4 regions of the Streptosporangium sp. H16 genome follow, and region 1 is predicted to be linked to each of the others. Evidence: riboswitches for the same ligand, from Rfam matches in the RefSeq annotation. Region 1 holds a riboswitch; each other region holds the start of a gene.
The links. Region 1 has a riboswitch for cyclic di-AMP ahead of ACTOQ2_RS21320 (C40 family peptidase). Riboswitches for the same ligand answer to the same signal wherever they lie in the genome.
Positions count from the first base shown of each region.

Region 2: another riboswitch for cyclic di-AMP. It lies ahead of ACTOQ2_RS04220 (hypothetical protein); the one in region 1 lies ahead of ACTOQ2_RS21320 (C40 family peptidase).
Region 3: another riboswitch for cyclic di-AMP. It lies ahead of ACTOQ2_RS41095 (PLP-dependent cysteine synthase family protein); the one in region 1 lies ahead of ACTOQ2_RS21320 (C40 family peptidase).
Region 4: another riboswitch for cyclic di-AMP. It lies ahead of ACTOQ2_RS25830 (CHAP domain-containing protein); the one in region 1 lies ahead of ACTOQ2_RS21320 (C40 family peptidase).

Region 1 covers NZ_JBPXMD010000012.1:60,051-67,793, forward strand. The annotation lists gene ACTOQ2_RS21305 (Uma2 family endonuclease) at 1-34, shown strand, start outside; gene ACTOQ2_RS21310 (branched-chain amino acid aminotransferase) at 123-1,217, opposite strand; gene ACTOQ2_RS21315 (3-isopropylmalate dehydrogenase) at 1,391-2,437, opposite strand; cyclic di-AMP (ydaO/yuaA leader) riboswitch at 2,578-2,810, shown strand; gene ACTOQ2_RS21320 (C40 family peptidase) at 2,798-3,406, shown strand; gene serA (phosphoglycerate dehydrogenase) at 3,906-5,495, opposite strand; gene ACTOQ2_RS21330 (hypothetical protein) at 5,792-6,646, shown strand; gene ACTOQ2_RS21335 (FtsX-like permease family protein) at 6,805-7,743, opposite strand, start outside.
Region 2 covers NZ_JBPXMD010000002.1:262,800-270,542, forward strand. The annotation lists gene ACTOQ2_RS04195 (DUF4032 domain-containing protein) at 43-1,263, shown strand; gene ACTOQ2_RS04200 (roadblock/LC7 domain-containing protein) at 1,408-1,788, shown strand; gene ACTOQ2_RS04205 (hypothetical protein) at 1,793-2,677, shown strand; gene ACTOQ2_RS04210 (roadblock/LC7 domain-containing protein) at 2,748-3,134, shown strand; gene ACTOQ2_RS04215 (hypothetical protein) at 3,147-3,518, shown strand; gene ACTOQ2_RS04220 (hypothetical protein) at 3,636-4,463, opposite strand; cyclic di-AMP (ydaO/yuaA leader) riboswitch at 4,731-4,882, opposite strand; gene ACTOQ2_RS04225 (DUF4253 domain-containing protein) at 5,259-6,122, opposite strand; gene ACTOQ2_RS04230 (sugar kinase) at 6,387-7,340, shown strand; gene ACTOQ2_RS04235 (hypothetical protein) at 7,423-7,740, opposite strand.
Region 3 covers NZ_JBPXMD010000054.1:6,266-14,008, reverse strand. The annotation lists gene ACTOQ2_RS41100 (hypothetical protein) at 1,511-1,723, shown strand; cyclic di-AMP (ydaO/yuaA leader) riboswitch at 1,920-2,072, shown strand; gene ACTOQ2_RS41095 (PLP-dependent cysteine synthase family protein) at 2,316-3,422, shown strand; gene ACTOQ2_RS41090 (MDR family MFS transporter) at 3,365-4,696, shown strand; gene ACTOQ2_RS41085 (heavy metal translocating P-type ATPase) at 4,788-7,037, opposite strand; gene ACTOQ2_RS41080 (hypothetical protein) at 7,069-7,743, opposite strand, start outside.
Region 4 covers NZ_JBPXMD010000016.1:127,981-135,723, forward strand. The annotation lists gene ACTOQ2_RS25805 (LacI family DNA-binding transcriptional regulator) at 1-54, opposite strand, end outside; gene ACTOQ2_RS25810 (GH1 family beta-glucosidase) at 89-1,474, opposite strand; gene ACTOQ2_RS25815 (carbohydrate ABC transporter permease) at 1,510-2,316, opposite strand; gene ACTOQ2_RS25820 (carbohydrate ABC transporter permease) at 2,409-3,386, opposite strand; gene ACTOQ2_RS25825 (ABC transporter substrate-binding protein) at 3,470-4,822, opposite strand; gene ACTOQ2_RS25830 (CHAP domain-containing protein) at 5,511-6,206, opposite strand; cyclic di-AMP (ydaO/yuaA leader) riboswitch at 6,225-6,363, opposite strand; gene ACTOQ2_RS25835 (hypothetical protein) at 7,209-7,743, shown strand, end outside.

The sequences.
Region 1 (7,743 bases):
CACGATCGACACCGGCAAGCTGATCGAGGGATAGATCCGCCAGGCAGGAGGCCGGGCCTCCACCGCACGGGACCGGCCGCCCTTTCGGCCGACCGGTCCCCGCGGATCTCCTTCGTGCGGGACTAGCAGATCTTGTGGACCCAGCTGTGCGGGTCGGGACGGGATCCGTACTGGATGCCCACGAGTTCCTCGCGGATCTTCGAGGTGACGGGCCCCTGGGTGCCGTCACCGATCGTCCAGGCGCGGTCGGCGCCCTTGACCGAGCCGACCGGGGTGACCACCGCGGCGGTGCCGCAGGCGAAGACCTCGGTGAGCTCGCCCGTCTCGCAGCCCCGCTGCCACTCCTCGACCGACAGGCGCCCCTCCTCGGACTGGAGGCCGAGGCCGGAGGCGAGGGAGAGGATCGAGTCGCGGGTGATTCCGGGCAGGAGCGTGCCGGTGAGCGCCGGGGTCAGCAGACGGTCGCCGTAGACGAAGAACAGGTTCATCCCGCCCATCTCCTCGACGTAGCGGTGCTCGCCCGCGTCGAGCCAGACCACCTGGTCGCAGCCCTGCTCGACGGCCTGGCGCTGGGCGACGAAGGCCGCCGCGTAGTTTCCGCCGCACTTGGCGAAGCCGGTCCCGCCGGGGGCCGCGCGGGTGTACTCGGTGGAGAGCCAGACCGTAACGGTCTTGCCCCCGCCGAAGTAGGCCGCCGCAGGGGAGGCGATGACCATGTACTTGTAGGTCCTGGACGGGTAGTTGACTCCGAGCGCCGGCTGCGTCGCGATCATGAAGGGGCGCAGGTAGAGGCTGTGTCCCGGCGTGGTCGGCACCCACTCGCGGTCGGTCTGGACGAGCAGTTCCAGCGACTCGACGAACGTCTCCTCGGGCAGTTCGGGCATGGCCATCCGCGCCGCGGAGGTGTTGAAGCGAGCGGCGTTCGCCTCGGGCCGGAAGGTCACGATCGTGCCGTTCTCCTGGCGGTAGGCCTTGAGCCCCTCGAAAAGCTCCTGCGCGTAGTGGAAGACCGACGTCGCGGGGTCGAGGCTGAGCGGGCCGTACGGCATGAGCCTGGCGTCGTGCCAGCCCCGCCCCTCGGTGTAGTCGATCGAGATCATGTGGTCGGTGAAGACCTGACCGAACCCGGGGCTCGCCATTACCTGCTCGCGCTCTGCCGCGGTGCGAGCGTGGTCGGAGAGCTGCACGTCGAAGCTGAGCTTCTGAGCGGTGGTCATCGCACGGATCCTTCTCTTGGTGTCTGGCTTACCCTTGGGTCCATTCTGCGTCGGACCGGGTAACGGGAAACTACTCCATCCATGCCGAAAACCGGCAGTGCTGGAGAAACAAAAACGCACCTGGCGGCTCGGGTGAGCCGCCAGGCGCGTCGGGGTCGAGGAGGGCGGCTTCCTCAGCCGGCTACTCGGGCGGTGATGTCGTCGCCGATCTCGTGGGTGGCCCGGCCGGCCCGGCCGCCCGGCCGCCCGGCCAGGTCGTCGGCGACGGCCCGCTCGACCCTGGCGGCCTCGGCGGCCATGCCCAGGTGGTCGAGGAGCATGGCGACCGACAGGATCGTGGCGGTCGGGTCGGCCTTGCCCTGGCCCGCGATGTCGGGGGCGCTGCCGTGGACCGGCTCGAACATGCTCGGCGCGGTGCGGTCGGGGTTGACGTTGCCGCTGGCCGCCAGGCCGATGCCACCGGCGATCGCCGCGCCGATGTCGGTGAGGATGTCGCCGAAGAGGTTGTCGGTGACGATCACGTCGAAGCGCTCCGGCTGGCTGACGAAGAACATCGAGGCCGCGTCGACGTGGCAGTAGTCGGTCCGGACGTCGGGATACTCCAGGCCGACGCGGTCGAAGGTGCGGGCCCAGAGGTCGCCGGCGTAGGTGAGCACGTTGGTCTTGTGGACCAGCGTCAGCTTCCTGCGGGGGCGGCCCAGCGCCTTGTCGAAGGCGTAGCGCACGACGCGCTCGACGCCGTGGGCGGTGTTCAGCGACTCCTGGGTGGCGATCTCGTGCGGCGTGCCCCGGCGCATGACGCCGCCCGCACCGGCGTACGGGCCCTCGGTGCCCTCGCGGACGACGACCATGTCGATGTCCTCGGGACGGGCCTTGCCCAGCGGCGTCTCGACGCCGGGGAAGAGCTTGACCGGGCGGAGGTTCACGTAGTGGTCGAGCTGGAAGCGGAGCTTGAGCAGCAGGTCGCGCTCCAGGACGCCCGGGGGCACGCTGGGGTCGCCGACCGCGCCGAGCAGGATCGCGTCGTATCCGCGCAGTTCGTCGAGGACCGGGTCGGGCAGGGTCTCGCCGGTCTCGTGGTAGCGCTTGGCCCCGAGGTCGTAGGTGGTGGTCTCCACCTTCGTGCCGACCGCTTCGAGGACCTTCAGACCCTCGGTGACGACCTCGACTCCGATTCCGTCCCCGGGGATGACCGCCAGGCGAATGTTACGCGAATCCATGCAGGCACCTTACCGGTCCGTCTCGGTGATCGAACACCGGTCTCATCCTCCGGACACACTCGTCCGGCGGGACCCCTGATCGTTTTGTCCGCCTTTGCTTGGTATTGACCGTTTCGTGAGGTTTCGTTATGGTCCTCCCATTCACGTCAATGCCTAATCCGTACGGGCCATCCCCTTACCGGGCCCGCACGGAGCCGGGGAACCACTCTTTACGGGATCTACCGGACCCCGGGCACCCCGCTCCTCCCCCGGAGCGCGTTCCCGGCCGTCATCAGGTGGATTCCTTGGGGCGAATCAGCGCGTTCTCGCGCCGTAGGGCGGCCTCCACGCCCGAGCCCGACAGCTCACCCGGCCGGCCTTATGGAAGGAATCATCCTGTCCGGCACAGTTCTCCCCCGTGTCCTGTCCATCTCCGCCTCCATGATCGTCGCCGGCGCCGCGGTGTGCGCGACCTCGACCGCCGCCCTGGCCGCCTCCCCGCCCCCCGCCCCCGGGCCCGCCGCGCTCAACACCCCCGCGCTGAAGGACGCGCTGAAGGCCACGGCCGTCAAGCCCGCCTGGCAGAAAGCCGTGAAGTGGGCCATGTCCAAGCGCGGAACGCCCTACGTCTGGGGCGGCACCGGCCACGGCGGCTTCGACTGCTCAGGCCTGGTGCTCCGCGCCTACGGCGCAGCCGGGATCAAGCTCCCCCGCGTCACCAACGACCAGTACGCCGCCTTCTCCAAGAAGATCACCTGGGAGAATCTCAAGCCTGGTGACCTGGCCTTCTTCAGCGGCCTCGGCCACGTCGGCATGATCACAAAGCCCGGCTACATGGTTCACGCCCCGCGGACCGGCGACGTGGTCAAGGAGGAGAAACTCGACTCCTGGCGCCGCGAATCCTTCGTCGGCGCGGTGCGTCCCGACCCGCAGGGGGTTCAGCTGGCCAAGCGGGTCGAGCTCGCGACCGAAGCCGTGACCGGCGGATGAGACACGCCGGCGGATCACCGCCGGGAGGCCGTGGAGACCCCGGCGGCGGAGAGAACGGGTTCAGCGGGTGGGAGCACCGCCGTTGTCCCTGCGGTCCAGAGCGGTCTGGAGCGCGTCGACGGCCTCGTCCTCGGTCTCCTCGGGACGGTTCCAGGGATACATGTCGTACATGGCGAATCTCGTCTCGGTCGCATACCGGCAAGGAAGGTGGTCGAGACTCCGGTCGGGACTCCGACCAGGCCTGATGTCGCGGGTCCGGATCACGGACCGGCGGCGGGGGCTTGGAGCCGGCACGCGCCACGACACCGCGGCGAGTCGCCGGCCCGCCCCTGTCAGGCCTCGCCGCGGCAGGTAGGAATTACGAGAACCTGGCGCATTTGACTCCAGGTTACCCGGCCGCGGGAAAACCGTCTCGCCCGGCGTACACACTTCTCACATGCTGAGACGAGATGTGGCCGCCGCCCCGGTCTCCGGGGCGGCGGCCACATCGGCGGTACGGCTAGTCGGCCAGGTCGACCGAGCGGCCGCTGTCGGCGCCGATCTCCGAGCCGATCTGGTCGATCACCTCGGCCGGGATGGCGGTGTCGACGGTGAGCGCGATGAGCGCCTTGCCGCCCTTGGCGTCACGGGCCACCTGCATCGAGGCGATGTTGATCGAGTGGTCGCCGAGGATGCGGCCGACCACGCCGACGATGCCGGGGCGGTCGGTGTAGGTGAAGAACGACAGGTGGTCGGTCGGCTCGATCTCCATCTGGTAGCCGTTGACCTCGACGATCTTCGTGATCTGCCTCGGCCCGGACAGGGTGCCGGAGACCGAGACCGCGCGGCCGTCGGCCAGGACGCCCCGGACCGTCACGACGTTGCGCCAGTCGGGGCTGTCGGAGCTGGTGATCAGCTCGACCGACACGCCGCGGTCCTTGGCCAGCAGCGGGGCGTTGACATAGGTGACCGAGTCCTCGACCACGTCGGTGAAGACGCCCTTGAGCGCGGCCAGCTCCAGTACGCGGACGTCGTGGGAGGCGATCTCACCGCGCACCTCGACGTCGAGCTTGGTGGCGACCTCGCCCGCGAGGGCGGTGAACACCCGGCCGAGCTTCTCGGCCAGCGGCAGGCCCGGCTTGACGTCCTCGGCGACGGCGCCGCCCTGGACGTTGACCGCGTCCGGCACGAACTCCCCGGCGAGCGCGAGCTTCACGCTGCGCGCGACCTGGGTGCCGGCCTTCTCCTGGGCCTCGTGGGTGGAGGCGCCCAGGTGCGGGGTGACGACGACCTGGTCGAGCTCGAAGAGCGGGCTGTCGGTGACCGGCTCCTTCGGGAACACGTCGATGCCGGCGCCGGCGACGCGGCCCTCCTTGATCGCGGAGTAGAGGGCGTTCTCGTCGATGATGCCGCCGCGGGCGACGTTGATGAGGCGGACGTTCGGCTTGACCGTGTGGAGCTCCCTGTCACCGATGAGACCGATGGTCTCCTTGGACTTGGGCAGGTGCACGGTGATGAAGTCGGCCTCGCTCAGCGCCTCCTCCAGCGAGACCAGCCGGACGCCCATCTGCGCGGCGCGGGCCGGCTGCAGGTAGGGGTCGTAGGCGATCAGCTCGACGCCGAACGGCTGGAGGCGCTGCGCGACCAGCTGGCCGATCTTGCCGAGGCCGAGGATCGCGACGACCTTCTCGTCGAGCTCCACGCCGGTGTACTTCGAGCGCTTCCACTCGCCGCCCTTGAGCGCGGAGTGCGCCTGGGCGACGTTGCGGGCGGAGGCGAGGATGAGGGCGACGGTGTGCTCGGCGGCACTGGTGATGTTGGAGGTGGGCGCGTTGACGACCATGACTCCGGCCTTGGTGGCGGCCTCCACATCGACGTTGTCCAGGCCGACGCCGGCGCGGGCGACGACACGGAGCCTGGGAGCGTTGGCGATCGCCTCGGCGTCGACCTGCGTGGCGCTGCGCACGATGAGCGCGTCCACGTCGGCGAGGGCGGGCAGGAACTGGGCACGGTCGGCGCCGTCGGTGTGGCGGACTTCGAAGTCCGCGCCCAGAACCGCGAGACCGGCCTCGGAAAGTTCCTCAGCGACCAGTACGACAGGCTTGTTCACAGGCTGGATCCTTACTAGGCGGTGAGGGGTGCACGGACCTCACGTAGTCTATCGGCGCTTGTGAACGCGTTCACGAGTGTCCCGCGATCCGAGACGCCCCACGCTGTCCCGGGTGCCTTCCGGTACCTTCCGGAAGCCCCTGGGAGGCTCGCGGGACGCGAGAGGGCTCCGCGACCCATGAGGCGGTTACCCGTCCTTGACAGATCTCATGCACCCAAAATTCAAGTTGGTATTGATCCCAAGAAAACTTCGCGATTACCCTGATAAGCCGTGGTCCACTACCTATCGTTCCTCATATGAGCATCGGGAACCCCGCTCTCGGCAACGTGCTCGCGCAGCACGGCGATCCGCACCGGCTGCTTGCGGCGCTGGCCGAATGGGGACTCCTGGTTGCCGTGCGACCCGACCGCTCCGTCGTGCTCGGCACGACCCAGGCCGGTGATCGTGTCCTGCTCGGTTACACCTCGGCGGACACCTACGCGCGGCACCGTGGCAGCCACTCGCTGTCGGCGTGCGACGCCGACACCATCCTCGACATCCAGCGCGTCACCGGCGTGCGGGAGATCGTGATCGACGCGGCGGGCCCCGCGGCCGCGGCCGTGCCGATCGAGGATCTCCAGCGCTACCTGCTCTCGACGCGCAGCGGCCCCACGCCCGCGCTGTCGAGCGCGGCGCCGACGGCGTACGCGACCGGGGCGATGGCCACGGTCTCGCGTCCCGCGCCCGCGCGCCCGCCGAGAGCGCCGGTGCCCGCCGCGCCCTCCCAGCCGTGGATCCCGGCGCCCCGGCCGCACCTGTCGGGCCCGATGCAGATGGTGGACCCGGGATACCGCCGGTGCGACCACCCGATCCTGCCCGCGCTGCGCGCCGCGATCTCGCAGCTGCTCGTCGACTATCCGCTCGTCCACCACGTGTGGATCTCCGAGGCCAGCACCTCCTCGGGCGCGCCGGGAATCATGCTGCACGTGAAGGTGCACATGTCGGCCGCCGAGGACGTGGTCAGGGACATCCATCGCGGGGTGCGCGCCCGGCTGCCGCAGCTCGCCGCGAGCGAGGCGCCGATCCTGATGGCCAGGGTCGCCGACGCGCGCAGCGAGCAGCGGATGGTCGAGCTGGGCGCTCACGTGGTCTGCGCCGACGTCACCGACTGAGCGCCCCGACCGGCCGGGCGGTGGTGGGCCGGGGCGTGCCGATGGGGAGGTCCCGCGATCCGGCCTGATCACCGCCATCCGGATCCCGCGTACGCGCGCCGATGCCCGGCCGTCCCCGAAGTGCCGGGCGGCGGCCGGGTGCGGCCCGGAACGGCGGGTCAGGTCAGGCGGCGGGTGAGCACCACCCTCGTCCGGACGCACAGCCCGGCCAGCAGCGCGGTCAGCAGTGGCAGGCCGACCAGCACGCCCGCCACCAGGAGCCAGGGCACGTCGATCACGAGAGTGACCAGGTCGGACGACACGTCGTTCACCGTTCCGATCCCGGAGGCCCGGGCGCGATGGAACCCGCTGAAGACGCTCGCCACCCCGGCGACCAGCCCGACGAACGTCCCCGCCCCCACCCCCAGGCCGGAGACGAACGCGGCCTGTCCGGCGACGAGAAGGCGCTGGACGCGGCCCGCCGCCCCCACCGCCGCCAGCGTGGCGCGGTCGGGACGGCCCTCCGCCACGGCCAGGCCGGTCGCCGCGAACGTGCCCCCGAGAACGAGGACCGACGCGCCGACGGCGAAGGCGAGGAGCGTCGCCATGTCGTCGCCACGGAAACCCCGCTCGACCTCGGCGGCGGTGGTGGAGTCGACCTCCCGGACGGCGGCGTTCAGCCGCTCCTCCTGCTGCGGCGTCGTACTCACCGCGGCGGGATCGGCGACGAGGGTGTCGTGGCGGACGGCGAGGCCCAGCTCGGCCGCCAACGAGACGGGTAGTACCGCGGTCACCAGCGGCTCGCCCGGGGGCCGCCGGACGACGGCGGGCACCGAGTGCGTGACGCGTTTCGTGATCTCGGTCGTGAAGACCAGCTTCCCGTCGCGCAACACCCTCGGGTCGAACACCACCGCCTTGCCCGCGGCGAGAGCGGTCTCGGCGACGGGATCGGGACCACGCAGGAAATAGCGGACCAGGTCGGCGCCGCCTATCGGTGGGGGCCGGAACAGCGCGCGGGAGAGGAACGCCCCGCAATCCCTCGCGCAGCCGGGCTGGACCACGACGTTGACAGGTCGCGAGCCGGGCCCGGCGAACTTTCCCGCCTCGATCAACGGCAC
Region 2 (7,743 bases), on a different contig from region 1:
GACCGGCACACCGCCGGACTTCCCGTCGCGAGGACTGACCGCATGCCCCTCCAGCTCACCGGCGCCCCGAGCGATCCGGACCTCATCCGCCTGCCCTGGGACGTCCCGCTGGAGCAGTGGCCCGAGCACCGGCTGGTCTCCCTGCCCCGCGGCATCTCCCGGCACGTGGTGCGTTTCGCCCGCCTGTCGGGCAAGGTGTACGCGATCAAGGAGATCAGCGAGTACTACGCCAAGCGCGAGTACCGCCTGCTGTGGGATCTGAGCCGGATGGACACCCCGTCCGTCGAGCCGGTGGCCGTGGTCACCGGGCGGACCGACGCGAACGGCGAGCCGCTCGACTCGGCGCTCGTCACCCAGCACCTGCAGTTCTCCCTGCCCTACCGCGCGGTCATGTCCGGGACGGTCCGGCCGGAGACGCTCAACCGGCTGCTCGACGCCCTGGCCGTGCTGTTCGTGCGGTTGCACATCAGCGGCTTCTACTGGGGCGACTGCTCGCTGTCGAACGTCCTGTTCCGCCGGGACGCGGGCTCCTTCGCCGCCTACCTGGTCGACGCCGAGACCGGCGAGCTGCACCCCATGCTCAGCGAGGGCCAGCGACTGTACGACATCGACGTCGCGCACACCAACATCTTCGGCGAGATGCTCGACCTGGAGGCGGGCGAGCTGCTGCACCCCTCCATCGACCCCGAGCAGATCGCCGACTCGGTCGTCCGCCGCTACCACCGTCTCTGGAGCGAGCTCACCTCCGACGACATCATCGACGAGGTCGACTGGCACATGATCGACCAGCGGATCCGCCGGCTGAACTCCCTGGGGTTCGACGTCGCGGAGATGATGGTCCGCCGCAAGGCGGGCACCGGGCGGCTGATCGTCCGGCCCAAGGTCGTGGACGCCGGGCACCACCAGCGCAGGCTGCTGCGGCTGACCGGCCTGGACGTGGAGGAGAACCAGGCCAGGCGCCTCCTCAACGACCTCGACTCCTTCCGCGTGTCGCACGGCCTCCGCCACGAGGACGAGGCGATCGTGGCCCACCGCTGGCTGGCCGAGGTCTTCCAGCCCACGGTGCTGGCCGTGCCCCAGGAGCTGCGGGGCAAGCTGGAGCCCGCCCAGTTCTTCCACGAGGTGCTCGACCACCGCTGGTACATGTCGGAGGAGGCCGGGAACGACGTCGGGCTGCCCGCCGCGGTGAATTCCTACGTGAAGAACATTCTTGTTTTCAAGCCGGACGAAAAGGCACTCATCACCGACGACCCAACGGGTTGATTTCCACCCAGGGTATGTAACTTCCTACTCGGTTGGAGAATCGTACGCCTTCTCCTATCAAAGCCCTAGCCAGGAAGTTCGGTTACCGAGAGGTGTCCCTACGCTGACCGGGCGACGCTTGAAGTCGCTGGCGAGGGAGAGCACGTGCTCGGAATCGAAGACTGCCTCACCGAGGTAATGGCCATCCCCGGCGCCCTGGACGCGATCCTCATCGATCAGACCAGCGGGACCGCGGTGGCCACCGGCGGCGCGAGCCGCCACGCCGACGTGGAGAGGTTGGCCGCGGGGCTGAGCGAGACCCTGCGCGCGACGCTCGACGGGCTCGCCCTCGCCTCGCCCGGCGGTACGGTCCGGATCAACGACATGATCATCACCACGGACGGCGGCCACCATTTGCTGCGGCCGCTGGAAACGCTTTTCGACGGCCCTCTGGTCATTTATGTCAGGCTCGATCTCGAACGCTCGAACCTGGCACTGGCCCGCCACCGACTCCAGGCCCTTTCCGGCCGTCTGATATCGACGTGAAATCATGCCGAACGTCGAGAACATCCTCAGCGGGCTCGCCGGCGACCACGCCACCGGCTCCCTGCGACTCGGCAAGGCGGGGGTCATCTACCTCACCGACGGTCGCGTGACCTACGCCGAGAGCGCGGCGGCCCCCCGGCTGGAGGACCTGCTGGGCGCCTGCCGCGGGATATCCGCCCACGCCGTACGGCAGGTCAGGCAGGCCGCCAGCCGCCGGCCACCTGACGCGCGGGCCCCCCAGCCGTCGGGGGGCGAGCAGCTGGTCGCGCGGGGCCTGCTCACCAGGGGGGAACTGGAGTTCTGCGTGCTGAGCGCGGTGCTCGACGCCGCGTACTTCCTGCTGCAGGCCACCGGGCACCGGCCCAGGTTCCGGCGGGGAGAGCGGCACTGGCTCGGACCGCAGTGGTACTTCGACGCGACCGGCCTGCTCCGGGAGTGCGAGCGAAGGAAGGCGCAGTTGGAACAGACCTGGCCGTCCGCGGAGCTGGACACGCTCCCGGTCGTCCCGCTCGGGCGCATCGGCGCCCAGCGGGTGGTGCTGAGCTCGCTCCAGTGGGAGGTGCTCGTCGGCGCCGACTCCACGGCGACCCCCGCCGACCTGGCGCGCAAGCTGGGCCGTCCCGCGTACTCGGTGCTGCTCGCCGTACGGCAGCTCGCCTCGTCCGGGCTGCTCCGCCTCCCGGAGCCCGCTCCGGCAGAGACTCCCGGGACTCCCGGGACTCCCGAGGCACCGGCACCGCTGCCCAGGCGGACGAGGGGTGCCACGGAGATCCCGGCGGCCGGCACGGGTTCTCCGGAGACGTCGGACTGGCTCCCCAGGGCGAACGGGGACCCGGCCGACGTCAGCCTGCTCATCCGGCTCAGGAACGCATTGGAGGCCATGACTTGAGCGACTTGAGCGACTTGAGCCCGGTCACATGCCGATAAGGCTGCGGACGCTGAAGCTGATCGGAAGGAGGATGCCGGTGGAACTGCGTGAGGAGATACGGCGCGAGATGGCGGCGCTGCGAGAACGCGTACCCGACGTGAACGGGAGCATCGCGTGCAGCGTCGACGGTCTGACGATAGCGAGCGATCTGGACAGGGACACCGAGCAGACCGGGGCGCTCTCCTCCGCGGTGCTGGCTCTCAGCCGCCGGATGACGAGCATGGCCGGCAAGGGCACCTTCGAGGAGACGTTGATCTCCGGCACCAACGGCTACGCGGCGTTCTACGCCGCCGGACCCAAGATCGTCCTCACAGTCCTGGCGCGCCCGGGGACCAACCTCGGGCTGCTCCGGCTGGAGGGCCGCAAGACGGCGGCCAGACTGGCCGCCGCCGGCTCGCGCACATCGATACCCCAGTGATCGGAGACAGCAATGGGCAACATGGACATCTCGCTCAAGGAGATGATGGCGATCGACGGTGCCGTCGGCGCGGTCGTCGTCGACTACAACAGCGGGATGGCGCTGGGCGCGCTCGGCGGGTCCAAGGACCTCGACCTCCAGATCGCGGCCGCGGGTAACACCGAGGTCGTCAAGGCCAAGATGCGGACCATGGAGTCGCTCGGCCTCAAGGACGGCATCGAGGACATCCTCATCACGCTCGGCACGCAGTACCACGTGATCCGCCCGATCTCGGGCCGGAGTGGCAAAGGGCTGTTCCTCTACCTGGCTCTCGACCGGAACCGGGCCAACCTCGCGCTCGCGCGGCACACCCTGCGCGGCATCGAGGAGAAGCTCGAGGTCTGATCCTCCGGTGCGGTCCGTGCCCCGGGAGGCACGGACCGCACCGGAGTCCTTTCTGCGTCTTTTCTGAGCGTTCCCGGAGGACTCCGGCGGGGGTCTCCGGAGGGCGGCGGCGCCGGCTCAGCCCTTCCCCGCGCCGATCTCGGCGGCGCGGGCACCGGCGACGGCCACGCCGGCCGGGGCGTGCCAGGAGGCGGGCTCGACCATGACCTTGGGCTTGCCGGCCCACGGCCGCGCCGCGGCGCTCACCAGCTGGGTCTGCACGCCTATCCCCAGTTCCTGGGCCTTGGCGAAGACGACCGTCGGGGGCTTGGCCGGGCTGGTGTCCCTGCGGCTCCAGGCACCGGTGGAGAACGCGACGGGGTGGTTCTTTATCCCCGTACCGTTACCCCACTTGGTGACCACGTACTGGATGTCGATGTGGCCCATCCCGCCGTTGCCGTCCACGCCGAGCGTGCCGGCGTTGAACGTTCCACCGGTCAGGTCGGCGAAGGTCTTGGCGTCGATGTCGATCATAATGCCCTGGTTCGAGGGGGAACCGGGGCCGCGGTCGCCGACGAAGAACTTGGCCTTCTTGCCCTTGTAGATGATGTAGCCCTCGGTGAGCAGGGGCCAGCTCGGGCTGGCGATCATGCCCTTCTGCATCGGCCGGCCGCTGGCGGGCAGACCCGTGTCACCGGCCCGGCCGGAGGAGTCGTCCCAGAAGTAGGAGGCCGTGGTCGCGCCCTGGAGGAGGACGGACTCGGCGCTGGCCTTCGCCACCCCGACCTCGGGGTCGGCGGTGGCGGCGAAACAGGTGGAGGCGGGCAGCGCCACCGCGACACCGGTGGCGGCGAGGACGCTCGCGCCGACCAGGGCGGCGGCTGCGAGGCGGCTTCCGCGGGGCTTGTTCTTCTGCCAGGTGAACTTGCTCAGGCCGTTCTTGTGCAAACCAAAGAAGGGGCGCATGGAGAAAAGGCTCTTTCGCGAGGGAACGGGGCAGCCACGTGCGACACACCGAAGGGGTGCACGGGCGGGGACGCGCTCGTCGGAAAAGGGGGCGTAGCCGGAATCTCGGGCAATCGCTACGCGGAGCACGATCTGGAAGGTGCCGCGATCAGGCGCGGCGAGAAGGTCCGGGGGGAACGGGGGATGTCGGCGGAAGGGGGGAAAAGTTCAGGTGGTCGGCACGGACAAGGGCTGCACCGACGTGGTAACGCGGTGATCCATGAGGGGATCTCCTCTCCATCTCGTCTACCGGGTTAGCTGACGGGTTCGGGCGGTGGAGTTGCCCTACCGCCGCGTGGTCGCGGCGGATTCACCCCGGAAAAGTGGTTCCCCGGCTCCGGGGCCCCTGTGGGGCCCTCGGGATTCGACGTCGGCCGGCCGCTCCCTCTTGTGAAGGGCAGGTCGCCTACCGATGACTGTGGACACTACCCACCCAAACCGGACAAAGCAAAGCAAACACCATGAAAACCCCAGAAGATCTACCTACAAGCTTCAAGGAAGCCTCATCGATCGCCCCGCCAGGCCAACACCTGTCCTACCAGCACGGATGTCTCCCCCATCTCGGTGTCCAGCCCCGGAACCCCGTTCCTGTCCCCGTTCCAGGCCCCGCGTCCGGAGATCCACGGAAGATCCACGCGGGAGAACGCGCGCCCCGTGAGCCCTCCCCCGGCCCGCCGGTTCCTTTGCGCAAAGGTTCGCTCAAGGGGAGCCCGCCTCGCGGGTCGTCCCCGGCCGATCGGTCCCGCCCGGCCCCGCTCAGTCCCACCAGAACGACCAGGCGTTCCTGCCCTTGATCTGCTCGGCGTAGTCGATGAGGTTCCCCGCCCCCTGGATGATGCTGTCGGGGCAGAACGTCCAGTGCTCCGCGGCGACGTGCAGGGCGTGCTCGGAGGTGGTCGGGGGCGCGGCGACGCTGAGGTCGAGGGTGTTGAAACCCATCCCGACCACCCGCACCCCGAACCTGTCCTCCCAGCTGCGCACGACGGCCGCGAGCGGGACCATCCACTCGTTGTGGTTCAGGGCGCCCTGCCAGCCCATGACGGCGAGGGCGTCGGCCCCGCGCTCGACCGCGACGAGCCCGAGCGGGGTCCTGCGCTCGGCCACCAGCCCGGCGTACCAGTCGGCGACCACGCCGGGGTCGGCGGCGAGCCTGCCCGGGGGGGCCGGGCCGGGACACTCGGGTCCGAAGGGCTCGAGCAGTTCGAGCTGGTCGAGGTTGGCCTTGGCGATCCAGTCGGACCACACCTCGGCCATGAACGCGGCGGCGTGGTAATTGTCGATCTGACCGGCCGTGTCCGGGGCGATCTGGCCGGCCGACCAGGGCTGGACGGAGTCCTCCAGCAGCACCGGCCACAGGCCCGACCGCTCGTGCTGGGCCCTCAGCCGCGCCCAGTACTCGCCGGAGACCGCCACCTCGCTGAGCCAGAACGCCGGACGGCGACGGACGGCGAGCTGGGCGTAACCGGGGTCGGGCCACACCACGTCCCCCGGCGGCAGCTCCACCGAGAGCCTCCTGCCCCTGCCCCCGCCGGTTCCGTCGCCGCCCTCGCTCCCGTCGGCTCCGTCGGCGAACAGCTGGCCCAGAACTGGCGGAAGTCGCTCACTCTCACAATCGCTCATCTCTACCGATCCGATCCTGACCACGGACCAATTTTGGCCTGTCAACCATCCCGAGGGACAGTTCTGCCCTGGTCCAGGCAAAAATTATCGGTAGTGAGGAGAAACGGAACCAGGTGGGTGCCCGTCCTTCGTCGAGAACGAGACCAACGTGCGCATGGCCTCGCGCATCGGCAGCCGCAACCCCGTCCACCGCACCGCCGTAAGCTCGGGTCGACCCGATGATCGACGAAGTCCGCCCGCCGACTCCCTAAGGACCCGTTTTCCATGACTGATCTGGTAACGCTCGGTGAGAGCATGGCGCTGTTCACCGCGCGGCGCACCGGCCCGCTCAGGCACGCCCGCGACTTCGGGCTCGGCGTGGGCGGCGCGGAGTCGAACGTGGCCATCGGCGTCGCCCGCCTCGGCGGGCGCGCGGCCTGGATCGGCAGGGTGGGCGCCGACGAGTTCGGCGAGCTGCTGCGCTCGACGCTGGCCGGCGAGGGGGTCGACGTGCGGGGGATGCGGGTCGACCCCGAGGCGCCCACCGGCCTGATGATCAAGAGCAGGCGCACGGCCGAGACGGTCGACGTGCGCTACTACCGCTCGGCGAGCGCCGGATCCCGGCTGCGCCCCTCCGACCTGGACGTCTCGCTGATCCGCTCGGCACGCGTGCTGCACGTCACGGGCATCACGCTCGCGCTGTCGGCGTCCGCCGCCGAGGCGGTGCGGGCCGCGATCGCCGAGGCCCGCGACGCGGGCGCGATCGTGTCGATGGACGTCAACTACCGCCGCGCCCTGTGGACGCCCGCCGAGGCGTCCGCCGCGCTGCGCGAGACCGTCGCCTCCGTGGACGTCCTGTTCGCGACCGAGGCCGAGGCCCGGCTGGTCGTCGAGGGGGACGACCCGCTCACCCTGGCCGGAGCCCTGTCGGCCCTCGGCCCGCGTCACGTCCTCATCAAGCGCGGCGCCCTCGGCGCGATCGAGCTCTCCGACGGCGCCGTACGGCGCGCGGAGCCCCACCGGGTCGTCGAGCTCGACCCGGTGGGCGCCGGGGACGCCTTCGCCGCGGGCTGGATCGCCGAGACCCTCGCCGGGGCGGCCCCCGAGCGGCGCCTGGCCACGGCCGGCGCCGCGGGAGCCTTCGCCGTCACCGCCGACGGCGACTGGGAGAGCCTGCCCCGCCGCTCCGACCTGGACCTGCTGCGCCCGGCCGACGCGGTCGACACGGTCAGCCGCTGACCGGCGCACGCGGCGGTCACTGCGAGTCGACCAACCGGTCCGCCTGCTCGGCAACAGAGCGCCGAAGGATGAGGACGCGGTCCTACCGTTCGAAGAGCACCAGGGGGTGGCGACGCACCATTTCCAGGACCGCTCGGCACACCTCTCCGGCCCGGGGGAAGACGGCGTTCATCAGCACGAAGTCCTCACCCACGGTGAGCGGCTCCGACCAGGGCGAGGTGCCGTAGTTCTCGGCGGTCAGGTCAGGGAAGAGCGCCGTCAGCTCCTCGTAGAAGGCCGCCACCTCCGGGCGCGGCTCACCGGGGGCGGCTCCGCTCTCGTCCCAGGCGAGATACCGGAGAAGGGCCTCCCGCGCGGTGATCGGTTCGGTCCCGAACCAGACTCCGAGATCAAAGCTCACACC
Region 3 (7,743 bases), on a different contig from region 1:
GGCGGCGGCCGCGCGGGCTCGCGCGATGTGCCGCGTCCATAGGGACGCCGCGCTGATGAGGAGAAGAAGCACTGAGGTGAGTACGGCCAGGCAGACGGAGCTCGGATCAAGAGGCAAAGGAGTGTCATCACGCCCTGCGAGCAGTTGCCTGGCTTGGGGCATCAAGGGGGGATGGGGCTCTGCGTATGCTTTCAGCACCCCATGATCAGCGGCAGAGGCGTGCCCGGGAGGGGCAGGCATGCCGCCGTGCCTTTGCCAGTGGTCCAGGTGTCCCAGGGTGTGCATCCCGGCGACGCCCAGAACCAGAGCGATCAGAAGAAGCCGGTACGACACCCGCACCGTGAACTGGCGGGCTGAACCGTCCATCGTCCTCCTTCGCTCTCGCGGTCTGACCTTCCCAGCTGTTCTACGATTTACCATCGTAGGCCAGTCGGCGTAGACTTATGGGCCGGAAACCCTCGCGGAAGCGAACACCGACGAGGCGTGCGCCGCAAACTCCTCAGCCTGTCCAGCGAGCGCATTGCCAATCGCTCGCAGGCATTGTGGCCGGCAAGTGAACGACGGGGGCGCCGTGAAGGCGCGTCGCGCGACCAGGTTCGCAGGGTAGGGCAGTACTCGGCCGTCGGGTCAAAGCCGACTAATCGCTACACAAGCTCATACTATCCAACATAGTAAACACTGGCGGACAGGTCTCCCTCCGCTGACCGCCAACGCTGCTCCCGGCCCCGGGCGGCGGCGGATCCTCGCCCTGCGGCCACGCTCCTCTGAGTCACTTACTCAAAGGAGAACGAGAATGCACACAGAGTGATGTACGGTTCGCTCTGTGACCGCGTGCGCCCGCTCATCCGCCTCTCGGCTTCCTGGAACGCCAGGACTGTGGATCGGCATGCTCGCGGCACTCATCGTCTTCCACGTGATCCTTTGTACAGCTGGGTCGCATATCCGCGTTGAGGACTCCTCGCCTCACTCCGCCGGGGCGGCCTCGTCTCATGGAAACCCAGGGTCAGGCCACCACGAACATCCGGTGACGTGTGACGCTCCCACCATGCTGACGGCTTCCGATCACCGCGGCGCGGCGTCCTTCCCCCCTTTTCTGGTGGTGTTGAAGCCGGGCGTATCCGATGAAGCCGTACCAGAGCATCTGCGACGAGTGCGTGGCTTCGACTCTCGGCTCTCGCTGCGCTCTGGAACGAGTCTTCTTGCCCTGCTCTGTGAATCGCGGGTATAAGAGCGGCTTCCTGGTGCGTTCGCCTTCGGCGCACTTGACCAACGTTTTCGTTCTGCGTCCTCGCCCGGAGGCGCCATTTCGCTTCGCCTGAGAATGGCCGAGGCAGAGGCGCTCGTCCACCTAAGTCGCTGTCTTCGGTGAAACGGCGGTCGCCAGGCTGGAGAACGCGGAGCCTGCGCCTCGCTCGGGCTGGGTCACGATCGCCATCAACGCCGCGGATCCCTGCAGGTCACACCCCCGCAAGGGCAGGACCACGATTGCATACTATGTATTGTAGTAGGAGTGGTCGAGGAGGTGAATGATCAACTCGTGCGCGGCAGGGTTGGAAGTCAACGCGTTGCCTCGTTTCTCTCATGCGCATACATCCACCCGAACAGCAGGCTCCTCCTCAAGGAGGCCAGGGGAGACGCCAGGGCCGACGAGGTAGCGGAAGGCGCGCATACCCCACAGCGCGACATCGAGTGCAAAACTCGCCACCTCTACTACTACTCATAGCAAATAAGTTAAAAATTGTGGAAAAAAGGTCCCGCCGCGCGGGGAATCTCATTGAACGTTCCTGGGTGTGGTGTGCGTGGTTTTATCCGAACCGCCTACCTCCGGGGAACTCAAGACATACGCCTGACATGCGGTGGGTGATGCCGCCATAGTGCCGAGAGCGCGTCTCACCTGCGTAGATTCCCTTCCCGTGCGGCGATCGTAGCCGCCGAGTCTGCGATCTTCACGGAGTCGGGGCCCCAGTCTCTCTGGGGTGAATCGGCGCGCCCGCCCCCACGCGGCGCCCCGTAGGGCACTTCCACACCCGACCCCGCCCGCTAACCAGCTAGGCGCCTGGAAGTAAGGAGAACTCCCCGCATAACCACATACCGCTTCCCCCTGACGGGGGAGTTGCCAGGCGGTCATTCCTGCTCCAGCCGGGCCGCCGCCCGCGCCGTGATCTTCGATTTCATCGGAATCGGCACAACCTGTACGGGCTGCGCGGCAGCCCCGGCCACCACGGTCTCGCCAACTCCGAGGCCGCCACCCTGTGGCCTGGCCATCACACCGGCGGTGTCCGCCGAAGCGAAGCAAGCTCATCAGAGGAATGCAGATGGAGAACACTCGTGTGAAGACCCGGGCCTCGACGGCGAGCGTTGCGGGAACCCCCTCTCCGGCAAGCCTTGTCGGCGACACGCCGGTGCTGTGGGTGCCTGAGCTGTGGACCGGTGAAGAAGAACGTGGCTTCTGGGCGAAGCTGGAAGGCTGCAACCCGGGCGGTATCAAGGACCGCCCGGCGTTGCACATGATCGAGCAGGCGCGCCTGCGCGGAGAGTTGCAACCGGGGCGGGCGATCATCGAGTCGACCAGCGGGACGCTCGGGCTCGGCCTGGCGCTGGCGGGCATCGTCCACCACCATCCGGTGATCCTGGTGAGCGACCCCGGCCTGGAACCGTTGATGCACCGGCTGCTGCGCGCCTACGGAGCCCATGTCGAGACGGTTGGCGCCCCCCACCCCACCGGGGGGTGGCAGGAGGCGCGGCGCCGGCGCGTCGGCGAACTCCTGGCCGAACACCCCGGCGGGTACTGCCCCGACCAGTACAGCAACCCCGACAACGTCTCGGCCTACCAAGGCCTCGCCCAGGAACTGGCCGACCGGCTCGACCGGCTCGACATCCTGGTGTGCAGCGTGGGCACCGGCGGCCACAGCGCCGGCGTGTTCGGCGCGCTGCGCGAGCTCCGGCCTTCCGTACGCCTGGTGGGGGTCGACACGGTCGGTTCCACGATCTTCGGTCAGCCCGCTCGCGCGCGGCTCATGCGTGGTCTGGGCAGCAGCATCCATCCGCGCAACGTCGCGTACAGGGCTTTCAGCGAGGTGCACTGGGTGGCGCCCGGCGAGGCCGTGTGGGCCTGTCGCCGGCTCGCGGCGGGCAGATACGCGTCCGGAGGATGGAGCGTGGGCGCCGTCGCGCTCGTGGCCTCCTGGCTGGCGCGTTCCGAGCCCGCGGGCACGCAGATCGCTGCGGTCTTTCCCGACGGCCCCGAACGCTACTTCGACACCGTCTACAACGACGCCTACTGCGCCGAGCACGGTCTGCTCGAGGTCAAGCCGGAGCCTGAGCCCGACGAGATCGCTCATCCGCGCGAAGCCGAGGTGGTGCGATGGACGCGCTGCGCTACCGTGGTGGACCCGGTGAAAGACGCGGAAGAGCGCACATGAGAACCACCCTCGCCCAGGTGCGATCGTTCAACCGGCCGATCCGGCTTCTCCTGGTCAACCAGCTCACCATCAACGTCGGCTTCTACATGCTCATGCCGTACCTCGCCCTGTATCTGTCCGACGACCTCGGGCTGGCGGTCTGGCTGGTCGGCCTCATCCTGGGCGTACGCAACCTCAGCCAGCAAGGCATGTTCCTGCTGGGCGGCAGCCTGGCCGACCGGATCGGCTACAAGCCGATGATCATGGCTGGGCTGATCCTTCGAAGCGTCGGGTTCGCGCTGCTCGGCCTGGTCGAGTCGCTGCCGGCACTGATCGTCGCCGCCGCGCTCACCGGCTTCGCCGGCGCGCTGTTCAACCCTGCGGCCCGCGCCTACCTGGCTCAGGAGGCGGGTGAGCGCAAAGTCGAGGCGTTCGCGGTCTTCAACGTCTTCTACCAGACGGGCATCCTGGCCGGGCCGGTGATCGGCCTGCTGCTCAACGGTGTCGCCTTCCGTCTCATCTGCTTGGTCGCGGCCGGACTGTTCACCGTTTTGGCCGTCGTGCAGGTGCGGGCCCTGCCGGCGCGGTCCGGTGGCAGGGCGGGCGCTGAGGCGAGTCTGCTGCAGGACTGGCGCCAGGTGATCGGCAATCGCGCCTTCCTGCTGTTCTCGCTGGCCATGGTCGGCTCCTACGTGCTCAACTTTCAGATCTATCTGGGCCTGCCCATTGAGATCCGCCGGATGACCGGTGGTGAGGCCGGGGTCACGCTGATGTTCGTGCTCTCTGGCGGGCTGGCCATCCTCGGGCAGGTTCGCATCACCGCCTGGGCCAAAGCGCGATGGACATCCGGGCAGGCGATGGCCCGGGGCCTGTGGCTGATGGGTGCCTCGTTCGTCCCGCTGGCGCTCGGCACCACACTGCCTGCCCGGAATCTCGATGCGGCCCCCTGGCTCGCGTATGCCGTGGCATTGGCGCCGGCGCTCCTGACGACCTGCCTGCTCAGTCTGGCCACCATGATCGTCTACCCGTTCGAGATGGCGACCATCGCCGCGCTCGGCGGAGAACGCATGATCGGCACTTACTACGGGTTCTACAACACCCTGTCCGGGATCGGCATCGCGGCCGGAAACCTGCTCACCGGGACGGTGCTCGATGCCGGACGGCAGATGGGAGCTCCGGGCCTTGCGTGGTGGAGCCTGGTCATCGTCGGATGCGGGTGCGCGATGGCTGTCTGGGCACTCGACCGGTCCGGGCGGCTGACGCCGGATCACCAGCCGCAGGCGGCCCTCACCTGAAAGACCTTCATGATTGCTCCGGGGAAGTCCGTACCCGACGACCTTGCTCTCGTCTCGGACGGTCGTCGCCCGCGGCCGCACCGGCGTTTCGCTAGGTGAAGGTGCGCAGGCGCAGACTGTTGCCGACCACGAAGACCGAGGAGAACGCCATCGCGGCCCCGGCGATCATCGGGTTGAGCAGGCCGAGCGCGGCCAGGGGCAGGGCGGCCACGTTGTAGGCGAAGGCCCAGAACAGGTTGCCCCTGATGGTGCGAAGGGTACGGCGTGACAGCCGGATGGCGTCGGCGGCCACCCGCAGGTCGCCGCGGACCAGGGTGAGGTCGGAGGCCTCGATGGCCGCATCGGTGCCGGTGCCCATGGCCAGGCCCAGATCGGCTTGGGCGAGCGCCGCGGCGTCGTTGACGCCGTCACCCACCATGGCCACCGACCTGCCCTCGGCCTGCAGCCGCTTGACGACGTCGACCTTGTCGGCGGGCAGCACCTCGGCGATGACCTCGGTGATGCCGACCTCGGCCGCGACCGACCGTGCGACGGTCTCGTTGTCGCCGGTGAGCAGCACCGGCCTCAGGCCCAGGGCGCGTAGCTGCCGGACCGCCTCGGCCGAGGTGGGCTTGACGGTGTCGGCCACCGTCAGGACCGCGCGAGCCTGGCCGTCCCAGCCGACCGCGACGGCTGTGCGGCCCGCCGCCTGCGCCTCGGTGAGTGCCCGCTCCAGGCCGGTGGGCAGGTGCTGGGACCACTCGGCGAGCAGCGCGGGGCGGCCCGCCAGCACGGCGTGACCGTCGACGATGCCCTGTACGCCGAGCCCTTCGCGGTTGGCGAAGTCCTCGGGGGTGGGCAGCTCGCCCACGCGTTCGGCCGCCCCCCGGGCGATGGCCTGGGCGATGGGGTGTTCGGAGGCGTGCTCCAGGGCACCCGCCAGGCGCAGCACCTGCGTCTCGTCCTCGCCGTCGGCGAGATGGACGCCGACCAGGGTCATCTTGCCCTCGGTGACGGTCCCGGTCTTGTCGAGCACGACGGTGTCGACGGCGCGGGTGGATTCCAGCACCTCCGGGCCCTTGATCAGAATGCCGAGCTGGGCGCCGCGCCCGGTGCCGACCAGCAGGGCGGTCGGCGTGGCCAGGCCCAGGGCGCACGGGCAGGCGATGATCAGCACGGCCACCGCGGCGGTGAAGGCCGCCCCGGCCCCGCCGCCGGTTCCCAGCCAGTAGCCGAGCGTGCCGACGGCCAGTGCGATCACGACCGGCACGAAGATCCCGGAGATGCGGTCGGCCAGCCGCTGGACCTGGGCCTTACCCGTCTGAGCGTCTTCGACCAGCCTGGCCATCCGGGCCAGCTGGGTGTCGGATCCGACGCGGGTGGCGCGAATCAGCAGGCGTCCACCGGCGTTGACGGTCGCGCCGGTCACCGCCTCGCCGGGGCGCACCTCCACCGGCACCGATTCTCCGGTGAGCATGGAGGCGTCGACGGCGGAGGTTCCCTCCTCGACCACGCCGTCGGTGGCGATCTTCTCGCCGGGCCGGACGACGAACCGGTCGCCCGCCTTGAGCTCCCCGGCGGGGACGCGGGTCTCGACGCCGTCGCGCAGCACGGCGACGTCCTTGGCCCCCAACTCCAGCAGGGCCCGCAGGGCGGCGCCCGCGCGGCGCTTGGAGCGGGCCTCGAAGTAGCGGCCGGCCAGGATGAACGCCGTCACTCCGGCGGCGGCCTCCAGATAGATGTTGCCCGAGCCGTCGGTGCGCTCGATGGTGAAGGCGAACGGGTGGGTCATGCCAGGTGTGCCCGCCGTGCCGAGGAACAGCGCCCACAGCGACCAGCCGAGCGCGGCGATCGTGCCGAGCGAGACCAGGGTGTCCATGGTCGCGGCGCCGTGGCGCAGGTTCGTCCAGGCGGCCCGGTGGAAGGGCCAGCCGGCGTAGACGACGACCGGGGCGGCCAAGGCGAGCGACAGCCACTGCCAGTTGACGAACTGCAGGGGCGGGATCATCGACATGGCGATCACCGGCACGGCGAGCACCACGGCGGTGATCAGCCGGTTGCGCAGCGGAGCGAGGTCGTCGGCCGGTTCGCCCGGGGAATCGTCCCGGGTGGTGCCGCTCGCGGGCTTCGCGGGGAGCGCGGCGGTGTAGCCGGCCTTCTCCACCTCGGCGATGAGGTCCTGGGGGTCGACACCCTCGGCGAAAGTGACCTTGGCCTTCTCGGTGGCGTAGTTCACGGTCGCGGTGACGCCGTCGAGTTTGTTGAGCTTGCGTTCGATCCGGTTGGCGCAGGACGCGCAGGTCATGCCGCCGATCGAGAGTTCGACCGCGTCTTGGGCCCTGTCGTCGGTGAGGGAGGACATCACCTGCTCCTTTCGCTCGTCATGCCAGGTGTCAGTGATCGTGGTCGCCGTGCGAGGCGGATGCGGACGGCGTGGCCGCCGGCGCCGGACTCGGCGTCGTGGCCGGTGCAGGGAGCTCACCGGCGCGGACGGTGAAGTCGGCGGTGCGCACGGTTCCCTCGTGCTGGAAGTCCAGGAACAGCCGGTAGTCGCCGCGGCTGGGCACCTCGGCGTAGAAGGTGATCTGCGGGCCCGAGGGGGTCGTGCCGTCACCTGGTTCCCCGTCAGGGTGCACGTGCAGGTAGGCCAGGTCTCCGGCGCGCAGAGCGACCAGGTGCCCGTAGGCGCCCAGGTAGGGCTGCAGGTCGGCGACGGGGTGGCCGTCCTTGCCGACCTTGAGGATGAGCTTGCTGGACGCGCCGGGAGTCAGGTCCCCCTCCAGGGTGACGGTGTAGCCGTCGACCGCGGCAGTACGGCTTGTCGCGGGCAGCGCCTCGGGTTTCTGGGCGCCGGGGGCCTGCAGGTCGATGCCCAGGGTCAGCCCGCGGCCGCCCTCGGGGGCGAAGTCGGCGAACGCCCGGTAGGCGCCCGCCTCGGGCAAGGTCAGCTTCACCGACCACACGCCGTCGCCGGTCAGTTCGGGGTGCAGGTGCTGGAAGCTGCCCAGATCGCGGGAGACCACGATGAGGTGCAGCCTCTTGCCGTGCTCTGTCCGGTAGGCGGTGAC
Region 4 (7,743 bases), on a different contig from region 1:
GACACCGGCCAGGGCCGCGACCGCCTCGAGCGTCGGACGACGGTCGCCGTTCATGTGTGTGCGCCCCCAGTGGTGAATTTCCCGGCCCCTATTCTGCCGGACCGCTCAGGCCTCCACGCCTGATGGTCCCGGCATACCAGAGAGCGCTCTCTTTGGGAACTCTGACCTGGGTCTCGTAGTCGACGTGGACCAGCCCGAACCGCTTGCCGTACCCCCACGCCCACTCGAAGTTGTCCATCAGCGACCAGGCGAAGTAGCCCTCCAGCGGGATCCCGGCCTCGATCGCGGCGTGGCAGGTGCGCAGGTGGGCGTCGATGTAGTCCACCCGGTCGCGGTCGTGGACGACGCCGTCGGGGCCCACGACGTCGTCGAAGGCCGCGCCGTTCTCGGAGATGACCAGCGGGACGCGCGGGTACTCGGCGGCGAGCCGGTGCAGGATCTCCAGCAGCCCCGAGTGGTCGATCTCCCAGCCCATCGCCGTCACGGGCCGCCCGCCCTCGACGAACGACACGTGCTCGCTGCCGACCCAGGGCGACCCGGTGTCGGTGGGCGCCGCCGCGGCCGACGCGGCGCCGCCGGGGGTGCCCGAGACGGTGAAGCGGCTGTAGTAGTTGATCAGCAGCTTGTCCAGCGGCGTCGAGATGATCTCCATGTCCCCGTCGTGGACGAGCCCCTCCGGCCGGCCGAGGTCCTCCAGGACGTCATCCGGGTACTCGCCCTTGAGCAGGGCGTCCAGGAAGAAACGGTTCTGCAGCCCGTCGATGCGGCGGGCGGCGTCCTGGTCGGCCTCCGAGGAGGTCTGGGGCGAGATCGCGTACAGGTTGACGCAGCCGCCGATGACGGTCTCCGGCCGCTGGGCCCGGATCGCCTGGGCGGCCAGGCCGTGCGCGAGCAGGAGGTGGTGGGCGGCGTACACGGCCTTTTCCGGCTCGCGCCGGCCGGGGGCGTGCTCGCCCGAGGCGTACCCGAGGAACGCCGAGCACCAGGGCTCGTTGACCGTGCTCCAGTTGCGGACCCGGTCGCCCAGCGCGTCGTGCACGGCCGCCGCGTAGTCGGCGAAGCGCTTCGACGTGTCACGTGCCGGCCAGCCGCCCGCGTCTTCCAGGGGCTGGGGCAGGTCCCAGTGGTAGAGCGTCACCCACGGGTCGACGCCCCGGGAGAGGAGCTCGTCGACCAGGCGGCTGTAGAAGTCGATGCCCCCCTGGTTGACGGCGCCACGCCCTTCGGGCTGGATCCGGGGCCAGGAGATGGAGAACCGGTACGCGCCGAGGCCGAGTTCGGCCATCATCCGCACGTCGTCCCGGTAGCGGTTGTAGTGGTCGATGGCGATGTCGGCGTGCTCGCCGTTCACCACCCGTCCCGGCTGCTTGACGAAGGTGTCCCAGATGGAGCGGCCTCGGCCACCCTCCGAGACCGCGCCCTCGATCTGGTAGGCGGAGGTGGCCGCGCCCCAGACGAAGTTCGTCGGAAACATCAGATCCGGGGTCTGAATCCGCGTCTCTTGCGTCGTCACGCCTTGACCGCACCTTCCATGAGTCCGCCGACGATCTGGCGGCCGAACGCGATGAAAACGATGAACAGCGGCAGGACCGACGCCGCGGTGCCGGTGAACAGCATCACGTAGTCGGTTCCGTGCGCCTGGTTGAGCGCCGCGATCGACGTCTGAACCACCGGGTTGTCCGGGTTCAGCACGATCAACGGCCACATGAACTCGTTCCAGGTCTGCATGAAGACCAGGAGGGTGAGCACCGCCATTCCCGGGCGGAGCGCCGGGAGGATGACGTTCACGTAGATGCGCATGGTGGAGGCGCCGTCGACACGGGCCGCCTCGACCAGCTCGTCGGGCACCGCCTGGGTGGCGTACTGGGTCATCATGAAGACGCCGAAGCCGTTGACCAGGAAGGGCAGGATGACCGCCTTCAGCTGGCCGGTCCAGCCGAGCGTGACCATGAGCTCGTACAGCGGCACGATGCCCATCTGCTGGAGCGGGACCATCATCGTCACCAGGATCAGGCCCAGCAGGATCTTGCTGCCCCGGAAGCGCAGCTTGGCGAAGGCGAAGCCGGCCAGGGTGGAGATCAGCACGACCGAGACCGTCACGGTGACCGAGACGATGGCCGAGTTGATCAGGCCGGTCATGAAGTAGGCGTCCTCGGTGGACAGCAGTCGCGCGATGTTCTCACCGAGGTGGCCGCCGGGGAGCAGCGGCGGCGGTACGTCGATGGCCTCCTCGTTGGTCCGGGTGGCCATGATGAACATGTAGTAGATGGGGAACGCCGACAGCACGAGGGCGAGGGCCAGCACGACCTTCGTCATGGGGCCGGCGTCCCAGATGCGGTTCCGCGCGCTCGACGGGCCCGAGGGCCGTCGGGAGTGCTGCGCAGGGGGCCGCCGGAGCTGGGTGACCGTCACTTGGAACCCCCGATACGGCGGGTGAAGGAGTAGTTGATGAGCGTCCCGATCAGGATCAGCGCGAACAGCAGCCACGAGGCGGCGGCGGCGTAGCCGAAGTCGAAGTCGCGGAACGCCTCCTTGACGATGAACATCGCCACGGTCTGGTACTGGCCGGTGGCACCGCCGCTCATCGTCGGGTTGCCGTCGAACATGACCGGCTCGGTGAACAGCGTCAGGCCGCCGATGGTGGAGATGAACACGACGAAGACGATCGTCGGGCGCAGCATCGGGATGGTGATCTGCCAGAACTGCCGCCTGGGCGTGGCGCCGTCGATGGAGGCGGCCTCGTAGAGATCCCTGGGAATGGTCTGCATGGCGGCCAGCAGGATGATCGCGTTGTAGCCGGTCCAGCGCCAGTCGATCATGGTGGAGATCGCGATCCACGAGGACCACTTCTCGTTCTGCCAGTTGATCGCGTCGACGTTGAAGAAGCTCAGGAACCAGTTGATCATGCCGTAGTCGCGCCCGTACAGCTGGGTGAAGACCACCGCGACGGCGACGACGGAGGTGATCAGCGGCAGCAGCACGCCGAGTCGGAAGAAGAGCCGTCCCCGGATGCGCTTGTTGAGCGCGTTGGCCAGCAGGAGGGCCAGGACGAGCTGCGGGATCGTCGACAGGACGAACATGCCGAGGGTGTTGAACACCGCGTTCCAGAAGGCCGCGTCGGTGATCAGCTCGATGTAGTTGTCGAGACCGACGAAGGTCTTGTCCCCGGCGAGCTCCCACTCGTGCAGCGAGACCCAGAGGGTGTAGCCGAGCGGGAAGATGCCGAAGACGGCGAAAAGCAGGAAGTACGGGGAGACGAGGAAGTAGGGGGTCGCCCGGAGGTCGAACCGGGCCCACCCACTGCCCCGCTTCGGTCCACGGCGCCCGGCCGACCGGCGAGGGCCGGGCCGCGGCGGGGCAGCCGGGGAGTCGACGTGCAGTGTCATCGATCAGAGCCTTTCAGCGGGGGCAGGCGACCGGCCCGGCCGCGGGATCACCGCAGCCGGGCCGATGCGGGTCGGTACGGGGATCAGCCCGCTGCCTTGACGCCGGCCTCGAGGAACTTGGTCCAGGCCTGGTCGTAGGGGACCGAGCCCTGGTCCATGCCCTCGAGCACCTTCTCCACCGCAGTCTTGACCTGGGCGTGCTTCTCACCGAGGAAGACGGGCAGCAGGTCCTTGACCGAGGCGCCGAAGATCTGGCCGGTCGGCGCGTCGTTGAAGAACGGGTTCTTCAGGTCGGCGACCGCCGGGTCCTGCTGCGCGGGGAGGGAGCTCGGGAAGGCCGCGGCCTCCTGGAAGGCCATGATGTGGCCCTCCTTGCCGGTGAGGTAGTTCAGGACCTCGGCGGCCTCCTTGGGGTGCTTGCTCTGCTTGGGGATCGCCAGGTAGGAGCCGCCCCAGTTGCCCGCGCCGCCGGGTACGGACGCGACGTCCCACTTGCCCTTGTTGCCCTCACCGGCCGCACCGGAGACCACGCCGAGCATCCAGGCCGGGCAGCCCATGGTCGCGAAGGCGCCCTTCTTGATCGCGGCGTTCCACGGCGGGCTGAACGAGGCGAGCTTGGCGGTCAGGCCCGCCTCGCTGAAGCTCTTCACCGTGTCGAAGGAGGTCTTGATGGCCGGGTTGGTCTCGACGATGAGCTGGTTGTTCTTGTCGAAGTAGGCGACGTTGCCGTTCTTCGGCGCCTCCTGCGACAGGATCACGTTGTAGAGCGTGTTCGGGCCGTCAATGAACTTGGGATCGGTCTTGCCGGGGTTGGCCGCCTTGAACTTCTCACCGATCGCCTTGAAGGCGTTCCAGTCCGGCCAGAGCTTGCCGACCTCCTCGCGGTCGGTGGGCAGGCCCGCCTTCTCGAACAGGTCCTTGCGGTAGCACATGGTCATGCCGCCGATGTCGGTGCCCAGGGCGAAGAGCTTGTTGTCGGCGTTGATGCCGTTGTCCCACTTCGCCGCGGGGAAGTCGGCCTTGCGGCTGTCCAGCCCGTGCTCGGCCAGGTCGGTGAAGAACTGCGGGCGGGCCTTCATGAGGCCCATCGCGCCCTCGTCCAGGGCGATGATGTCAGCCGCGCCGCTGCCCGCCTGCAGGCGCTGGAGCAGCTGCGGGAGGTAGACGTCCTCGAACCGGTCGGTCAGGTTCTGGTATTTGACCTGGATGTTCGGGTGCGCCGCGTTCCACGTCTCCACGGCCTTGTCGTAGCCGAAGTTCTCGCCGCCGCCGAAGGTGTGCACGGTGATGGTCACCGGCTCGGCCGGAGCGGCGGCGGAACCGGTGCCCGCGGCGGGCGCGGACGGCTCGCTGGAACTGCACGAAGTGATGGCCAGGGCGGTGGCCGCCATGACCGCGACGGCGGCCAGCTTGCCGTGCCGCTTGTTGTTCAACATTACGGACCCCTCTCAGGTGGTCGCCCGAATCATTGGGAGGCGACATCGCGGGCCGGTCCCCGACAAACGCGGTCCTCGCGACGAGGTCGTTCCTCAATGTGCTTTGGGAGCGCTCCCACGAAGAGTGGACGATGGGCAACCAGGACGTCAATATGCCGAAACTCAACCGTTACATCCGGTCGTTTTAGGCAGGACTATCGGCATCAGACATGCACAAACATCTCATCAAGGTGATTGGGAGCGCTCCCATCTCACGGGCATACAGTCGGGGCATTTCGTGTGCGTGCGGGGCGGGGGGCGTCGCGGGCGTCCCCGGCGGCGGCGGTGGAAGGTTGTCAAGGGAGTGTCAGGGCGGGCGCGGGCGAGGCCGCGGGAGCAGGTGCCGCCACCACCGGGGCGGGCGTGGGGGAGGGGTTCGAGAAGGCGACCACCGGGCCGGGCGGGGGAGAGGGGCGCCGTGACGAGCGTCCCCGGGGCGGGGCGGGCGCTGTGACGAGCGTCGCCGGGGCGGGGCGGGCGCTGTGACGAGCGTCGCCGGGGTGGGGCGGGGGAGGACGCGGAACGCTCCCGGGGGCGGCGCTCGAACGAGCGCCGCCCCCGGGAGCGGGTGGACCGGGCGGCCGCTCACCGGCGGGGGCCGGTACGCCCGCGCCGCCGGGGGCGGCGGGCGCGGGCGGCGGGCGCGGGGTCAGTCGGAGTAGACGGGGTATCCGTAACCGACGACCTGGGAGACCGGCCGGACGCGCTGTTCGACGTCGCCGTTGCCGGTGTTGCCCTCGATCGTGGTGATCGTGCCGTCTCCGTTGTCCTTCTTCACGAAGCCGACGTGGTCGATGCCGCCGATGCTCTTGCCGCCGGCCCAGTCGAAATAGACGACGGCGCCGGGGGTGGGGATGGTGCCCCAGTGCCCGTTGTCCTTGAACCACTTGGCGTGGGCTACGGTGTAGGCGTCCCAGCCCATCGTGGGGCGGATGCCGGCCATCTCGCCGACCCAGGAGACGAACATCGCGCACCAGGGGGCGTTGGCGTAGTCGTACACGGTGTTGCCGCCGTCGCGGGCGAGGGTCTCCTTGGCGCGAGGGCTCGACATGTACCAGGAGTGGAACTTGGTCCCGCCGCCCTGGGAGTTCTCGCGGACGCCGATCTGCTTGGAGGCGATGTCCAGGACCTTCGCCGCGGAGACCTTGGGAAGCCTCTCGGCCACGATCTGGAGCGGGGTCTTGGCGGCCTTGGAATCCTGGGCCTTGGTGTCGACGGGGGGTGCGTTCACGACGCCGTGGCCGTCGGCCAGGGCGACGCCGGTGGTGCCGGTGGCCAGGGCGACACAGGCGCCCAGGACGGCGCATGCCGCGCGGGGGGTGGAGATGAGGCGATGCTTAGCCATACGGGGGTTCGACTCCTTGCTTCGCTTCCATTCCGCCTACCGGGTTAGCTGACGGGTTCGGGCTGGGAAGTGCCCTACGGCGCACGAGTGCGCTGATTCACCCCAGGAACGTGGTTCCCCGGTTCCGCAGACCTCGCGGATTCGGCGGCCGTGCTCACCGACGGCGGAAGGTCTCCGCCAGGTGGGACACGGTCGGGCAATGTGACGGCAATGCACAGACCTGGATAGATCTAGGCAATTGCCATGAATAGGACGAAGGTACGCCAGACGGACAGACGATTACAAGTAGGACATATTGCCCAGACTTGGGAATACGTCCGAATCGGGTCGGTGTCGCGGGGTGCCGCCCGGCCCGGGAGGCGGGGTGAGGCCGTGCCGGCCGCGCCTCCTCCCGGCGGGTGGGGGAACGCCCCGCCGAGGCCGGGATCCCCTGTCCCCGCGGCGATCCCGGTTTCCCGGACCCGCCTGCGAGCCGCCGGCCGGGGGGTGCTATGGCGCGCGGGTGAACCTCCTGGTCCGAGGTGTTGTGCCTTCATGTTTTCGAATATGGGTTCGATAGTAAAAAGTATTCGGATGGTAGGGGTTCTCCCATGGAAGGTCAGGAGAGGGCGCTCGGGATCCGGCGGTCCGCGACCCGCGCCTGGCGGGGTTTCCGCAGCTCAGGGCGATGGGGGAGGGGTGGGATCAGGCCGTCGGCGGGCCTGGCCGCCCGAAGGGTAAAGAAACGCGCGCTCGGGGGGGCCCGACGCCCGCGAAGGTAAAGGAGAGAGGTAAAGGAAGACGCTTTCCAGGCGGCCTTGTCATCCGCGGAGGTAAAGGCGCGCGGGACAAGGGCGCGCGGGACAAGGGCGCGCGGGACAAGGGCGCGTCAGGGCGAACAGCGGGCCGGTCGGCTTGGAACGGCCGTAGGCGGAGAACCCGCCGCACCGGCGGTCGAGCGTGGTCGGCTGTTCACCCGCAGTTCCCGGGCGCTTAAGGCCACCGGGTTAGGTTGTGGCAGTCGTGAACGGGTCATCGCCCGGCGTGGAGGACGGCCGAGACCACGCGCGGGAACAGGGTTCGGCCGTTGCCTGGGTGGAGTCCCCGCTGCAGATGCTCTGCGCGGTGGAGGCCCACCACGCCGGGCTGCTCGGTGCCCGCAGCCATCTCGTGCCCAGGGCGAAACTCCGCCCGCTGGCCGTGACGGGTCGCGAGCTGGGCCGTCTCACCCTGCCCAGAGGGCTGGAGCTCACCGCGGCCAGGCCGGACATGCCCCGGCCGCGCCGGGGCGAGACCTGGGTGGTGGGCGACGCCTTCTCCGGCAAGGTCCAGTTCCGCTGGCTCACCGCGCTCCCGGGCCGGATCGTGATCGTCGACGACGGGCTCGCCACCATCCGGCTCCTGGAACTGCTCACCGGCAGGATGGGAACGCCCCTGCTGAGGGCCAGGGGGAAGGCCGGAAGGCTCAGGACCGTCCTCGGCACGGCGGCCGGGCTCAGGCTGCGCGCCGCCGCCCGCTCGGGGCGGCTGTCGATCTTCACCGCGCTGCCCGTGCCCC